2 regions of the Methylotenera versatilis 79 genome follow, and region 2 is predicted to be linked to the other one. Evidence: riboswitches for the same ligand, from Rfam matches in the RefSeq annotation. Region 2 holds a riboswitch; the other holds the start of a gene.
The links. Region 2 has a riboswitch for cobalamin ahead of METVE_RS0103135 (TonB-dependent receptor). Riboswitches for the same ligand answer to the same signal wherever they lie in the genome.

Region 1: another riboswitch for cobalamin. It lies ahead of METVE_RS0107665 (ribonucleoside-diphosphate reductase subunit alpha); the one in region 2 lies ahead of METVE_RS0103135 (TonB-dependent receptor).

The regions. Positions count from the first base shown of each region.
Region 1 covers NZ_ARVX01000001.1:1,549,145-1,556,828, reverse strand. The annotation lists gene metE (5-methyltetrahydropteroyltriglutamate--homocysteine S-methyltransferase) at 1-1,762, shown strand, start outside; cobalamin riboswitch at 1,866-2,114, shown strand; gene METVE_RS0107665 (ribonucleoside-diphosphate reductase subunit alpha) at 2,330-5,152, shown strand; gene METVE_RS0107660 (ribonucleotide-diphosphate reductase subunit beta) at 5,304-6,437, shown strand; gene METVE_RS0107655 (hypothetical protein) at 6,549-6,878, shown strand; gene METVE_RS0107650 (glutathione S-transferase family protein) at 6,979-7,587, opposite strand; gene nadC (carboxylating nicotinate-nucleotide diphosphorylase) at 7,633-7,684, shown strand, end outside.
Region 2 covers NZ_ARVX01000001.1:600,461-608,144, reverse strand. The annotation lists gene rpiA (ribose-5-phosphate isomerase RpiA) at 1-628, opposite strand, end outside; gene ilvA (threonine ammonia-lyase, biosynthetic) at 759-2,270, shown strand; gene METVE_RS0103160 (YVTN family beta-propeller repeat protein) at 2,509-3,642, shown strand; gene METVE_RS0103155 (EVE domain-containing protein) at 3,731-4,192, opposite strand; gene METVE_RS0103150 (DUF2237 family protein) at 4,288-4,647, shown strand; gene METVE_RS0103145 (cell division protein ZapA) at 5,151-5,456, opposite strand; gene METVE_RS0103140 (hypothetical protein) at 5,453-5,689, opposite strand; cobalamin riboswitch at 5,885-6,111, shown strand; gene METVE_RS0103135 (TonB-dependent receptor) at 6,263-7,684, shown strand, end outside.

The sequences.
Region 1 (7,684 bases), 950 kb from region 2:
GAACAAGTTAGATTTGCTGGATAATTTGGCCCAACAATACGCGCATTTACTACAAGAATTGCATGCAAAAAAAATCGAATGGCTACAAATCGACGAACCGATTTTTGCGCTGGATTTAGATGACGTTTGGCTCAAAGCCTTTGAGCGCGCTTATGCGTGGTTTAGGATTTCTCGCCCAAAATTATTGTTAACGACTTATTTTGCTAATATTTCGCGCTACCAAGGTTTGATTGCCACATTGCCTGTGGATGGAATTCACTTAGATTTAGTGCGCGCGCCAGAGCAATTAGGCCCGTGGGTGAATACGATTCCGAGTTATTGGGTGTTATCGGCTGGCATTATTGACGGTCGCAATATTTGGCGCACTGATTTGGATAAAGCATTGGCTTTATTAGAACATTGGGCGCAGCGATTGGGCGAGCGTTTGTGGATTGCGCCAAGTTGTTCGCTATTGCATACGCCAGTGACTTTGCAACATGAAGTTAAATTGGATATTGAAATAAAGTCTTGGTTGGCGTTTGCGGATGAAAAACTCATCGAGCTAAAAACCATTGCCAAAGCATTGAATCACGGTGTTGATTCTGTGGCAGAAGAATTAAGTATTTCACGTGCCGCCATCGCCTCACGCAATCAATCAGCGCGTGTGCATAATGCCGATGTAAAAGCGCGCATTCAGGGCTTGAATGATTTAAATGAGAACCGCGAAAGTACATTCAATACTCGCCAAATCACACAACACGCGCGTTTGAATTTACCATTATTGCCAACGACGACGATTGGCTCATTTCCACAAACGCCAGACATTCGCGCCAGCCGCGCCGCATTTAAAAAAGGCGAGATTAGCCAAGATAAATATGCGCTAGATATGGAATCGCACATTGCTTATGCTATCGCGCAACAAGAAGAAATCGGCTTGGATGTGTTGGTGCACGGCGAAGCTGAACGTAATGATATGGTGGAATTTTTTGGTGAACAGTTAGCTGGTTATGTGTTTACGCAAAATGGCTGGGTGCAAAGTTATGGTTCGCGTTGCGTTAAACCGCCGGTTATTTTTGGTGATGTTTATCGGCCGCATCCAATGACCGTTGATACCGCACGTTTTGCACAATCGCTTTCTACGCGTCCTGTAAAAGGCATGTTGACTGGCCCGATCACTATGCTGCAATGGTCTTTTGTGCGCGATGACCAACCACGCGAAACCACTGCTTTGCAATTAGCGCTGGCGATTCGCGATGAAGTGGATGATTTGCAAAATGTGGGTATCGCGGTTATTCAAATCGATGAACCCGCTTTGCGTGAGGGTTTGCCGCTACAAAAAGCCGCGTGGGCACATTATCTGGCTTGGGCAGTTCGCGCTTTTAAACTTTCTGCCAGTGTTGCCAAAGACGATACGCAGATTCACACGCATATGTGTTACGCGGAGTTTAACGATATTTTGCCAGCGATTGCAGCGATGGATGCGGACGTGATTACGATTGAAACTTCGCGTTCGGCAATGGAATTATTAGATGGCTTTGGTGAGTTTTCATATCCGAACGAGATTGGGCCTGGTGTGTACGACATTCACTCGCCACGCGTGCCAAGTATCGAGGCGATGGAAAAACTGATGAAACGCGCATTTGAAGTGGTTCCTGCAGAGCGGCTTTGGATTAACCCAGATTGCGGCCTAAAAACCCGAGGGTGGGATGAAACGAAACTGGCGTTACAAAACATGGTTAGTGTTGCTAAAACATTAAGAATAGCATTGGAGCAAACAGCGTAATTGTGACTAAAATAAAAAGTCTTATAAAACATACATATAGGAAATAAATTAAAATATTATCAATATATTGTGTTTTATCTGTTGAAATACCCCACCATATTGCGTTATAGTCTTTACATACGGTTCTCGAATTTCTGTCGAAATTCGAGATAAAAGGGAATCCGGTGCGAAGTTTGTAGAGCGAATTATTAGCTTGCAGACTTTAATTCCGGGGCTGCCCCCGCAGCTGTAATCAGCGAGTCATTTTGTATCTCTTTTGCCACTAAGTTTGGATGTAAAAATCCGCTCGGGAAGGCTAGCAAAATGATGAAGACCTGAAAGCCAGAAGACCTGCCGTGTGCATTTTTTGCGTCAAATCTAGGGTTAACTTAACAAATTCAGCGTTAACTTAACCATCAAAAATGATGCAAAACTATTTTTTTATAACGTTTGAGGCGGGGTGTCCTCGGCAGATGGAAAGTCATTCTTTTTGATTTTCTGCCATGCTGTTTTTAGTTACATATTTTTTGATTAAAAAAATGTGTTAAGTAAAGCGAACCTGCCCTTTATTAAAAAGGGAAAACCAAAATGGATGACGTAAGACCATCACAAAACGCTGATTCAGCACAATCCACATTATTACCAACGCTGCAAGTAATCCGCCGAAATGGCGCAGCAGTTGCCTTCACTCTCGATAAAATCTCTATTGCCATCACCAAAGCTTTTTTAGCAGTCGAAGGCAATCAAAGTGCGGCTTCGCAACGTGTGCGCGACCAAGTCGTCACATTGAGCCAATTGGTGAATAACGCGCTAATCCGCCGTTTACCTGCTGGCGGTTCTATTCACATTGAAGATATTCAAGACCAAGTAGAATTGGCGTTGATGCGCAATGGCAACCACGATGTAGCGCGCGCATACGTGCTTTACCGTGAAAAACGCAATGAAGAACGCGCCGCTGAAAAAGCCAGCCAAGTAAACACAGAACCTGAACACGCACTTAACGTGAATATCAATGGCAAATTAACGCCGTTAAATATTAAAGAGCTGACTGCGATGGTGAGTGAGGCTTGTCTAAACTTAGGAAACGCTGTTGACGCAAATGTAGTGGTAGAGCAAGCAGTGCGCGATTTGTACGATGGCATTCCGTTTACTGAAGTGTATAAAGCGCTGATTTTATCGGCACGTAGCTTGATTGAAACGGAACCGGCCTACAATTATGTGACTGCCCGTTTGCAACTGGATTTAGTGCGCGCCGAAGTATTAGGTGGACGTGTCAGCCATGCTGAGATGGATACACATTATGTCGAATATTTCCCACGTTATATCAAAATGGGTATCGATGCAGAATTGCTAGATCAACGTTTAGCGCAGTTTGATTTAACCAAACTTGCTGCTGCACTTAAAAAAGAACGCGATTTTCAATTTGGTTATTTAGGTATTCAAACGCTATATGACCGCTATTTTTTGCATATTGAAGAGCGACGTATCGAGTTGCCACAAATATTCTTTATGCGCGTGGCGATGGGCTTGGCGATTAACGAGATTGACCGCGAAACGCGCGCAATTGAGTTCTACAACGTGTTAAGTACGTTTGATTTTATGAGCTCAACACCGACTTTATTCAATGCCGGTACATTGCATTCACAATTATCCAGCTGCTATTTGACTACCGTAAGCGATGACCTTGAAGGCATCTATCAAGGCATTAAAGAAAATGCATTATTGCAAAAATACGCCGGCGGCTTAGGCAATGACTGGACGCCAGTGCGTTCATTGGGCGCACGAATCAAAGGCACCAATGGCAAAAGCCAAGGCGTGATTCCATTCTTGAAAGTGGTAAATGACACAGCTGTAGCAGTTAACCAAGGCGGCAAACGTAAAGGTGCTGTGTGCGGTTATTTAGAAACATGGCATTTAGATATTGAAGAATTTTTAGACTTACGCAAAAACACTGGCGATGACCGCCGCCGTACACATGACATGAATACTGCACATTGGATTCCCGATCTATTTATGCGTCGCGTGACTGAAGCGGGCGATTGGACATTGTTTTCGCCATCTGACGTACCCGATTTGCACGATAAATATGGCAAAGCGTTTGAAACTGCTTACGTGGAATATGAGCGTCGTGCTGAAAATGGCGAAATCAAGCTATTCAAGAAAATCCCCGCCTTGCAAATGTGGCGCAAGATGCTTTCTATGTTGTTTGAAACGGGCCATCCTTGGATTACCTTTAAAGACCCATGCAATATTCGCTCACCACAGCAACACGTGGGGGTTGTACATAGCTCAAACCTTTGTACTGAAATTACGCTGAATACTTCTGACACGGAAATCGCCGTTTGCAATTTAGGCTCTGTGAACTTATTACAGCATTTAACCGAAGTTAACGGCAATTTAGTGCTAGATAACGACAAGTTACAGGCAACCATTAAAGTTGGTATGCGCATGTTGGATAACGTAGTCGATATTAATTTCTACCCCGTAGGCAAAGCACGCAACGCCAATACACGCCATCGCCCTGTCGGCATGGGCATTATGGGATTCCAAAACTGCCTGCACGCTATGCGTATTCCTTACGCAAGTATGGAAGCGGTGAAGTTTGCTGACCGCGCCATGGAAGCGGTTTGCTATAACGCTTATTACGCATCTACGGTGTTAGCAGAAGAGCGCGGCGCATACTCTAGCTTCAAAGGCAGCTTGTGGGATCAAGGTATTTTGCCATTAGATACATTAGATTTATTGCTAGCTGAACGCGGCGGCAATGTTGAAGTCGACAGAAGCAAAACGTTGGATTGGGATGCGCTGAGAACACGTATTCAAAAAGTCGGTATGCGCAATTCTAATTGCGTAGCGATTGCACCGACGGCGACGATTTCTAATATTGTCGGCGTATCTGCCAGTATTGAGCCTGAATACCAAAACCTGTATGTTAAATCAAATCTATCTGGCGAATTCACGATTGTGAATGAGCAATTAGTTAACGATTTAAAAGCCCGTGGATTGTGGGATACGGTGATGGTATCTGACTTGAAATATTTTGATGGCTCACTGCAAAAAATTGAACGCGTACCTGCGGATTTAAAGCAACTGTATGCCACCGCATTTGATGTTGACCCAACTTGGTTAATTGAAGCGGCAGCGCGGCGCCAAAAATGGATAGATCAAGCGCAATCGCTGAATCTTTACTTTGCGGTACCGTCTGGCAAAAAACTGAACGATACCTATCTATTGGCTTGGCAACGTGGATTAAAAACCACTTATTACTTGCGCTCATTGGGTGCAACGGCAGCAGAGAAATCTACTGGCTCGGGCGGTGAATTGAACGCAGTTTCTTCAGGCAGCAATGCACCAGAAGAAGCACCGAAAATGTGTTCAATAGACAATCCAGAATGCGAATCTTGCCAATAAAAAACTAAAATTTCGTCGCGAAACGGCGTTGTATCAAAAAATTTATCGCTGACATACTTAATGTATGCTGCGCTCAAAATTTTTCTCACGCCTTGTTTCGCTTAGAACTTTTAATTTTCTGAAGTTAAGTAATTAAAGAATAAGGAAAAATATGCTTTCATTTGAAGATGAAGTTTACGTAGAGCCAGTAGCGCAAAAATTAGAAACAGTGCCTACATTAATAGCAAATACTGTGGCACCAGTCGCCGCAAATCAACCATCCATCTCAGGCCGTGTGAATGCCTCAGATAAACGGATGATTAACGGTCAAACTGACGTGAATCAACTGGTACCTTTTAAATACCATTGGGCCTGGGATAAATACTTAGCCGGTTGCGCCAACCATTGGATGCCGCAAGAAGTGTCGATGAGCCGCGATATTGCGCAGTGGAAAGATAGCACTGCGCTAACGGATGATGAACGCTTGATCGTTAAGCGCAATCTAGGATTTTTCACCACCGCTGATTCGCTGGCTGCCAATAATATCGTGCTAGGCACTTATCGCCATATTACCGCGCCAGAATGCCGCCAATATTTGCTGCGCCAAGGTTTTGAAGAGGCTATTCACACGCATGCTTACCAATACATTGTGGAAAGTTTGGGCTTGGATGAATCCGAAGTTTTCAATGCTTACCAAGAAGTGGCGAGCATTAAAGACAAAGATGATTTTTTGATTCCATTTATCAATATCTTGACTGACCCAGAATTTAAAACCGGCACGCCTGAAGCAGATCAACAGTTATTGCGTTCATTAATCGTATTTGCTTGCATTATGGAAGGCTTATTTTTCTACGTTGGATTTGTGCAGATTTTAGCGCTTGGTCGCCAAAACAAGATGCAAGGTGCGGCAGAGCAATATCAATATATTCTGCGTGATGAATCGATGCACTGCAATTTTGGTATCGACGTAATCAATACTATCAAACTAGAGAATCCACATTTATGGACAGCCGAATTCCGTGAAGAAATAAAAGGTTTGATGCAACACGGTGTTGAGCTTGAATATAAGTATGCAGAAGCGACAATGCCACGCGGCGTATTGGGATTGAATGCAACAATGTTTAAAGAGTATCTGCGTTTTATTGCTAACCGCCGTTGTCAGCAAATCGGTCTGGATGTGCTGTATCCAGGTGCAACGAATCCATTTCCGTGGATGAGTGAAATGATGGATTTGAAGAAAGAGAAAAACTTTTTTGAAACCCGCGTAACAGAATATCAAACGGGTGGCGCTTTAAGTTGGGATTAGAAAACCAGCTTAAATAAATAAGCATTGCCGAGATTTTCAGACTTAACACACAATTAAGCAGTAAAATTAAACACTAAAAATCGTCTTAATTTATAGATTGGACAAGTAAATATGGCTTATGTGTTTAAAAATGCTAGCGGCGTTGTGATTGCTGCAAGTGATTCTGAAAATTTTGGCGATGGCTGGGTATTTGTTGAAGATAACAGCAAGGAATATTTAGCATTTCTAGAACAAACATTGGCTAAAAATTCTTCATTTCGTGAAAGCGATATTCAGTTAGCGCGCGTGCTAGAAGACTTAATTAGCCTTTTGATTGAAGGCAATGTGATTCGATTTACCGATTTTCCAATTGCGGCGCAAAAACGGCTGAACGAACGCCAAAGCAGGCGTAAAAAAACGCAATTGTCGACATTGGCTGATGAACTTACTGATAATTATTAACCCAAAAATATGGTTAACTAATTCTGACTATTTACTTAATAAACGCTGATTTATAGCGATATTTCGTAAACTGGATTCAAGCAACTTAACTAAGTAAAACTTAAGCCACTGGCATAGTTTGTTTAAAGCTAGGCCGTTTAATCAACACGCTGTAATGTTTGGCTAAATTAGTGAATTTATCTTGCCAATTCAATTGCTTAAAGCGCAAATCAACATAACCCAACATACAGCCAACGGCAATATCTGCCACACTAAAAGTCTCATTCACACACCATTTTTTCTTGGTGATATCCAAATTAAGCACTTCTAAACCGAGCAATACTTTAGCAACTTGCTTATCGATATTAGCTTGAATTTGCTGTTCTGGCGGACGGCGACTTTCCATTGTTGCCGCTACTGCCGCATCACAAATACCATCTGCAAGTGATTCCCAGCGGCGCACCCAAATTTTACTGCTGTGGTCCGTCGGAATTAAATGCGCAAGCGGTGTGCGATTATCTAAATATTCGACAATCACTTTTGAATCATACAAACTATCGCCATCATCCAACACCAACACGGGCACTTTGCCTAAAGGATTATGATTTTTAACAGGACAATCCGGGTCATTCAGCACGACTTCTTGCAGCTCGACATCGATGTGTTTTTCAAGCGCGACGATCCGCACTTTGCGTGCATAAGGACTATTAACTGTGTATAAAAGCTTCATTATGAGTGTACTTTGTTTGACGATGACTGCATTATAATAGAAATTATGTTCACTCCTCTATTTACACAACATTATCCGCGCGGTTCTGGCGCTTTTA
Region 2 (7,684 bases):
TGGCTAACAGTAATACATTGGCTGGGCGCGCGGCAAATAAACCATTGGTTACTACGCCGACGATTTGATTTACTTTGGCTTCAAAAGCAATTGGGTCGCTAATGGTTAGGCCGTGCACATCTAAAATGAGGTTGCCATTATCAGTTGTAAAGTCGCGCAATTGGGGCTGGCCGCCCAACTTTACCAATTCGCGCGCCACATAGCTTTTAGCCATTGGCAACACTTCTACTGGCAATGGAAATTTACCTAAAACTGGCACGTATTTGCTGGCATCACAGATACAAATAAATTGTTTAGCCACGGCTGCCACGATTTTCTCACGCGTCAATGCGCCGCCGCCACCTTTTAACATATGTAAATGCTCTGTAATTTCATCGGCGCCATCTACATAAATATCCAGTTGGTCTACGCTGTTTAAATCAAACACTTCAATACCATGGCCGCGCAAGCGTTGCGCAGTTGCTTCAGAACTGGCTACAGCGCCGTCGATTTTATGTTTTACTTTCGCTAATTCTTCAATAAAAAAGTTAGCTGTTGAGCCTGTGCCCACACCAATAATGCCGCTTTTTACATATTCAACTGCTGCTTTAGCTACTTGTTGTTTTAATTCGTCCTGAGTAAATGCCATTTTCGTCAAATCCCTAATAATTTCTTTATAATACAAACAATTCAACATCATACACTGCGCTAGTTAATTTCTAAATAGCGTGATTTCTGAGACATAATTTAAGACATTAGTTAAGGCATTAAAACCGCGCATGACCATCAATTACAGACAAAAAATAGAAAATTCCCACGTTTACGACGTGGCAAAAAAAACGCCTTTGGAGTTTCAGCCTAATTTATCCGCACGTATTGGTAACCGCGTATTACTGAAGCGCGAAGATATGCAGCCAGTATTTTCATTTAAATTGCGTGGCGCATATAACAAGATGGCGAATTTATCGGCAGAGATTTTGGCGCGCGGTGTAATTGCAGCCAGTGCAGGTAATCATGCGCAAGGCGTTGCTTTAAGCGCACAAAAATTGGGTTGTCGCGCGGTGATTGTGATGCCAACAACTACGCCATTAATCAAAATTAATGCAGTCAAAAGCAGAGGTGCGGAAGTTGTGCTGTTTGGCGATAGTTACACTGATGCTTATGTGCACGCTTTAACGCTCGAAAAGACAGAAAATCTGACTTTTGTGCATCCTTATGATGATCCAGATGTGATCGCTGGACAGGGTACGATTGCGCTAGAAATATTGCAAAGCCATCCGGAACCCATAGAAGCCATATTCTGCAGTGTAGGCGGCGGCGGTTTGATTGCAGGTATCGCGGCTTATATAAAAGCCTTGCGGCCTGAAATTAAAGTGATTGGTGTAGAGGCAAAAGACGCAGAAGCAATGAGCGAGTCACTGAAACAAGGCAAACGTGTGATGCTGGACCAAGTAGGTTTATTTGCCGATGGTGCTGCGGTTAAACAAGTGGGTGAACATACATTTGCATTGTGCCAACAGTTTGTCGATGAAATGATCATTGTCGATAACGATGCAATATGCGCGGCGGTGAAAGATGTATTTGAAGACACGCGCAGCATTTTAGAGCCAGCTGGCGCATTAGCGACGGCTGGCATTAAAGAATATGCCAAACGTAATAACATCACGGGCAAAACATTGGTTGGCATCGCATCGGGTGCCAATATGAATTTTGACCGTTTACGTTTTATAGCGGAACGCGCGGAAATCGGCGAAAAGCGTGAAGCGGTTTTGGCGGTGACGATTCCAGAAAAAGCCGGCGCATTTAAAACGTTTTGTCGCTTGCTGGGCGACCGCAATATTACCGAGTTTAACTATCGTTATTCTGATCCAGTAGCCGCGCATATTTTCGTCGGCGTGGCGATTGCAGATCCAGCAGAGTCCGTCAAATTAGTGCAAGATTTGCAAGCGCAAGGTTTACCTGCGCTGGACTTAACCGACAATGAAGTCGCAAAACTGCATTTACGCCATTTGGTTGGTGGTCACGCGCCGCAGGCTGAAAATGAAGTGGTGTTTCGCTTTGAGTTCCCTGAAAAGCCAGGTGCACTGATGAAGTTTTTAGATACAGTGGGACACGATTGGAATATCAGTTTGTTTCATTATCGCAATCACGGCGCCGATTTTGGCCGCGTGTTAGTTGGTATGCAAGTGCCGCCGAACCAGTTGCAAGATTTCGCTACGGTTTTGCAAACGTCAGGTTATCCTTATTGGGATGAGACACAAAATCCTGCTTATAAACTGTTTTTGGGTTGATGCTTAACGTTAATATTTGAGCTATTTAATCCTGACTTAACCATTATTTTTGGTCAAAAATTAAGTCTGGTTAAATTGGTTCAACCACCACCACTTTGGCTGTATTCAGCCAATTCTAATATTGGTTGAAAATAAGCAATTGTTTATATTGGCTTTTTAAGCGTATACTAATGAGTATAGTTTTTGCTTGATAATAGATTATATTGAAAACTAAATACAAATTCTTTGGAGATTTGGAATGAAATTAACCTTAAATAAAACACGCATCAGCTTAATTTTAATTGCGCTAGTTGCAAGCGTGACGGCCTGTAATAAAGAAAAAGCAGCAGAACCTAAATTAGACGAACCAGCAGTGCAAACATCTGCCGAAACGCCGACAACATCAGCAGGCGTGGCTTATGTAACCAGCCAAGATGCAAGTGTGAGTGTGATTGATTTAGCGACTATGGAAGTGGTTAAGCAGCTTGATCTTAAAGCTGCATCACCACGTGGTTTAGGTGTGACAGATGATGGTAAAAAACTGATTGTAGCGACGCGCGACAACGAAAGCGTTTCTGTCATTGATACTGCCACTGGCGATGTGCTGCAACAAATCAAAGTCGGTAAAAATCCTGAATTCGTGCGCGTAAGTGGCAATTTTGCTTATGTATCTTCTGAGCCAAGCTCAAAAGGTGGGCCTCCACCAAAACCGGGTGAAAAAGCCAAAGCAGAGGAAGAAGATGACGACGACGACTTGATTCCAGCAAAAATTGCGGTGATCGATTTAGCCAAAGGTGAAAAAATACGTGAGATAACTGGCGGACCAGAAACAGAGGGTATTGAGTTCTCAGCCGATGGTAAGCAGCTAGTCATTACTAACGAAGCCGATAATACAGTGACCGTACATAATATTGAAACGGGCGAGTTAGTTAAAACCATTAAAACGCATGAATTGGGTGACCGTCCACGCGGTATTAAAGTATCACCGGACGGCACGACTTATTTGGCCACATTAGAATATGGCAACAAATTTATGGTGTTGGATAAAGATTACAATTTGGTGCGCACCGTAGATACGGCAGAAACACCTTATGGTATTGCGTATGACAAAAAAGGCGAGCGTATTTTTGTGGCGACTAACAAGGCTAAATTGCTGCAGGTGTTCGATGCGAAAACCTACGAAAAAATTAAAGAAATCCCAACAGGTAATCGCTGCTGGCACTTTAGTTTTACGCCTAATGAAAAAGAAATCTTATTGGCATGCGGAAAATCAGATGCGGTTTATGTGATTGATGCAGAAAAATTAGAAGTAACCAAACAAATCGAAGTAAAAGGCATGCCGTGGGGTTTGGTCACTTATCCTAAAGCGATGGGAAGTTTGGATAAGCCTTAACTCAAGTTTGAGTTAATCATTAAAAAGCCCGCGAAAGCGGGCTTTTTAACATCAGTTAACCTAAAGTTAACACTAAAATTGGCTTAATTTATGTGTTAAGTAATTCTAAAATATATCGCCAATCCTGTGCCTCCACAGGCGTAATGGATAAGCGATTGCCACGTTGTAAGATGCGTAAGTTTTCTAGTTTTGGCGTTTCACGCAACTCTTTTAAGCTCAATAAACGTGTTTTGCGCACTAGTTTTACATCCACATTAAACCAGCGCGGTGTTTCTGGCGTGGCTTTCTCATCAAAATATTTGTGACTTTTTATAAATTGTAATCGGTCGGGATAAGCCAAGCTGCTCACTTCTGCAATGCCTGCGATACCTGGCATTTCGCAATTGGAGTGGTAAAACAGTACGCCATCGCCAATCTGCATTTGGTCGCGCATAAAATTACGCGCTTGATAATTGCGCACACCATACCAATCGACTGTTTGATTCGGCATCGTGGCCAAATCGTCAATCGATACATCTGTCGGTTCTGACTTCATCAACCAATAACGCATTGCAACTCATCTTTCTTCATTTAAAAAATTTGATTTAAAACTAGAATCCATAATTTTGGGTATGATAATTGAAGTTTATCATTTTGGAATAAAACATGGCGCGTAACGTATTAGGCACAACTCTGCAAACTTGTGGTTTAGATCCTGTAACCGGCTTTACCCGCAATGGATGTTGTGAAACGGGACCTGAAGACAGTGGAAGCCACACGGTTTGTGCGCAAATGACGGATGAGTTTTTAGCCTATTCAATTTCGCGCGGTAACGATTTAAGTACGCCAAGACCTGAATATGGTTTTGAAGGGTTGGTCGCTGGTGACCGTTGGTGCGTATGCGCAGCGCGATGGTTAGAAGCAAGTGAAGCTGGTTTTGCACCGCCAGTGGTTCTAGAAGCGTGTCATGAGAAATGTTTGGAAATTGTCAGTCTGGCTGATTTGAAATATCACGAATTGCGTTAAAACTAGCTGTCACAAGCTAGTTTTGAGTGCGAGTTTAAAGTGCAAATATTGTTCAAATGAAGCTGAGGCAAAGAATTTGAACGAATGCAGTACATCAAGTACGGGGAGTGAAAAACAACACGGGAATTTCGCTTTAAAAACAAAACCTATTCTCTGTGGTGTTGCCTGAGCCGTTATCCTGAACCAAAAAGGTCCAAGTGGTAACAACCTAAAGCGCTTAAGGTTCACTCGCCAAGGGTGCCTTAAAAGACATCCCAATTTAGAGCGCTCACACCGCGACTTGAATAGCTGAAACCTATAACGAAAACTAGTTCAAGGAATTTAAGACTCAAGCAACACCACAGAAAACAAGTTAAATGTTAAAACTAACTTGTGACGAACGGATGAATAAAACTGATTACAACAGCCTAGTTGAAGAACTAGGTTAAAAAGCCATGTTAACTAAACCAGTTTACTATTATTTAACCAATAAAGTTAACACATAAAAACGTTTAAAAACTACCTTATAACAGCTTTGTTTGATCAGTCATTGCATCGTCAATTTGATTCTGCATGGCACTAATCCTACGCTTATAATCGCCGATGTCAACATCGCCAGTCTTGGTATGCAGCAATTCGTGCGACAAATTTAGCGCGGCCATCATCGCAATACGTTCAATACCAATTACTTTTCCAGTATCACGAATATCGTGCATTTTTTTATCTAAATAACTCACTGCCTCAAGCAAACCTGCGCGCTCTTCATCCGTGCATGAAACGGTAAATTCACGTCCCATAATGGTTAAATCGATTGATCTCGCGATACTCATGATATTTCTTCATCCGTAGTAACTGTGCCAGAAGCAACCGCATCAGCTGGCATTGTTTCAAGCAGAATTTCAAGCTTTTGGCTCGCTAATAGCATATTGCTTTTTAAAGTATCGGAGTTTTGTTGTGCTTGCGTCAAGTTGCCGCGCAACTGTATATTTTCTTCGCGTAACGTTACGCACAAAGAAATGAGCTTGCTAATTTTATCTTCTAATCTTTTTAAATCTGCATCCATATCCCACTATAAAGGAAAAAAATCATTATAGTCAATAGCTAACGGTGACTATTCAAAGTAATTTAATATGTTTTAACCCACTTGTTGCGTAAACATTCAAGCGTTTGGTAATTGCTTAGCCAAGCACTTAAGTGATGGTTGCGAGTATTTATACCGCACTTGAATAAATAACAGGTGCAATAAAATTAAAGATATAATCCCGCCTAGTTGATAGGTGCCTAACGTTAATATTCGATTAACAAAGGTGAAACTGGGAAATAAGTGCGTTTAGTTGGTATTTAAGACTAAAAACAATGCTTATGCTGCCCCCGCAACGGTAAGTGAGTGTAGTTTTGCAAATCAAGCCACTGAGTGAAATTAACTTGGGAAGGCGCAAATCATTCCTCATAAGCCCGGAGACCGGCCTACAACAAACTCGTTAGGAAATACCGCGGGGTGACGGTAATCAAAACATCATGTGCAATTAAAATTGACGTCAATTTTTTGTATATTTCGTTCTGGTTTTACAAACATTTCCGGTATTCCTCATTATAAAAACACGCGGGGTCGCGTGATAAACAGGGATATCCACCAATGAAACAGTCTATTATTGTCAGCTTAGTCGGCTTGGCAATCACTTCTCCACTTTTTGCCGCTGAAAATATTAATTTAGATGACGTGACCGTTAAAGCGAATCGCTTTGAGCGCAAAGATACCGAAACCACTTATGCTTCAGAAATTCATACTGCGAAGCAAATTGAGGACTCTGGTGTTACGACACTTTATGACTATCTAGCGCAGCAAACGTCACTAAATGTGTCACCTAACATCGGTAATCGAGCTACTCCAGCGATTAATTTACGTGGTTTTGGTACCGAAAATGGCTATCAAAATGTAGTCATAACTATTGATGGTCAGCGTCTAAATAATATTGACTTATCTCCCGCTCTACTCGCTGGTATCCCTCTTGGCAATGTTGAGCGTATTGAGATTGCTAAAGGTAGCGGTTCTGTACTTTATGGTGATGGGGCGACTGCTGGTGCAATTCAAATTTACACTAAAAATAAAACGGGCATCTCATTAAGTAGTTCATTAGGTAATTTCGGTCAAAAGAACTCATTAATTACTGCTGGGATTTCAGAGCAATATATTGATTTGTCTGCGAGTTTATCGCATGACAGTAATGATGGTTTTAGTAAAAAAGATGTTACAGGGCACAAAGACCAATTTACCAGCAACAGCCAAAACGTAAAACTGAAAATTAAGCCCACTGAAGATTTGCGTTTTTTTGCAGAAGGTACAAGTTCACGTAATGATATTAGATACGTAAACACACTTACTAAAGCTCAGTTTAGAGACAATCCAAGACAAAGTGGCCCATTTCCTTATACTCACCAATCATTTAATAGTGACCAATGGCGAATTGGAACTGAATTCAATATTACAAAAAATATACAAATTAGTGCATTCCATTACCAAGAAGATAAATACTCAGATTTTATTTCTGCATTTCCATCTACAGCTAATTATAACTACGACTCGAACGAAGTAAATCTAACCTATAAAAATGAGTTTTTAAATGCAATTGTAGGTTATCAAAATTTTGATGGTGAAAGAAAATCTGTAAGAGCTTTTGGTACACCTAAAGACACATCGACTAAAGATAATTATGCGTTCTTTGCCCAAGCTGAATATCGTATTGATAATTTAACGTTATCAGCAGGTGGTAGAAACGAAAATGTTAAATATAAGATATCTCCCATAGGTGGACCTATTGATAAAGCATCAAATGATATCGACGCATGGGACATTGGCGCAAATTATCGTATCAATAATGAAGTCAGTGTTTTTACAAACTACAATCTTGCGTATCAAGCGCCTGACCTTGATCGTTTATATGATTTTTTTGGGGGTGGCTTTAATGGGTTTATTGATCCTGCTAAAGTTAAAACGCTTAATGTCGGTTTAAATCATGTTGTTGAGAATAATCGTTTAAAACTAAATGTATTTCATGCG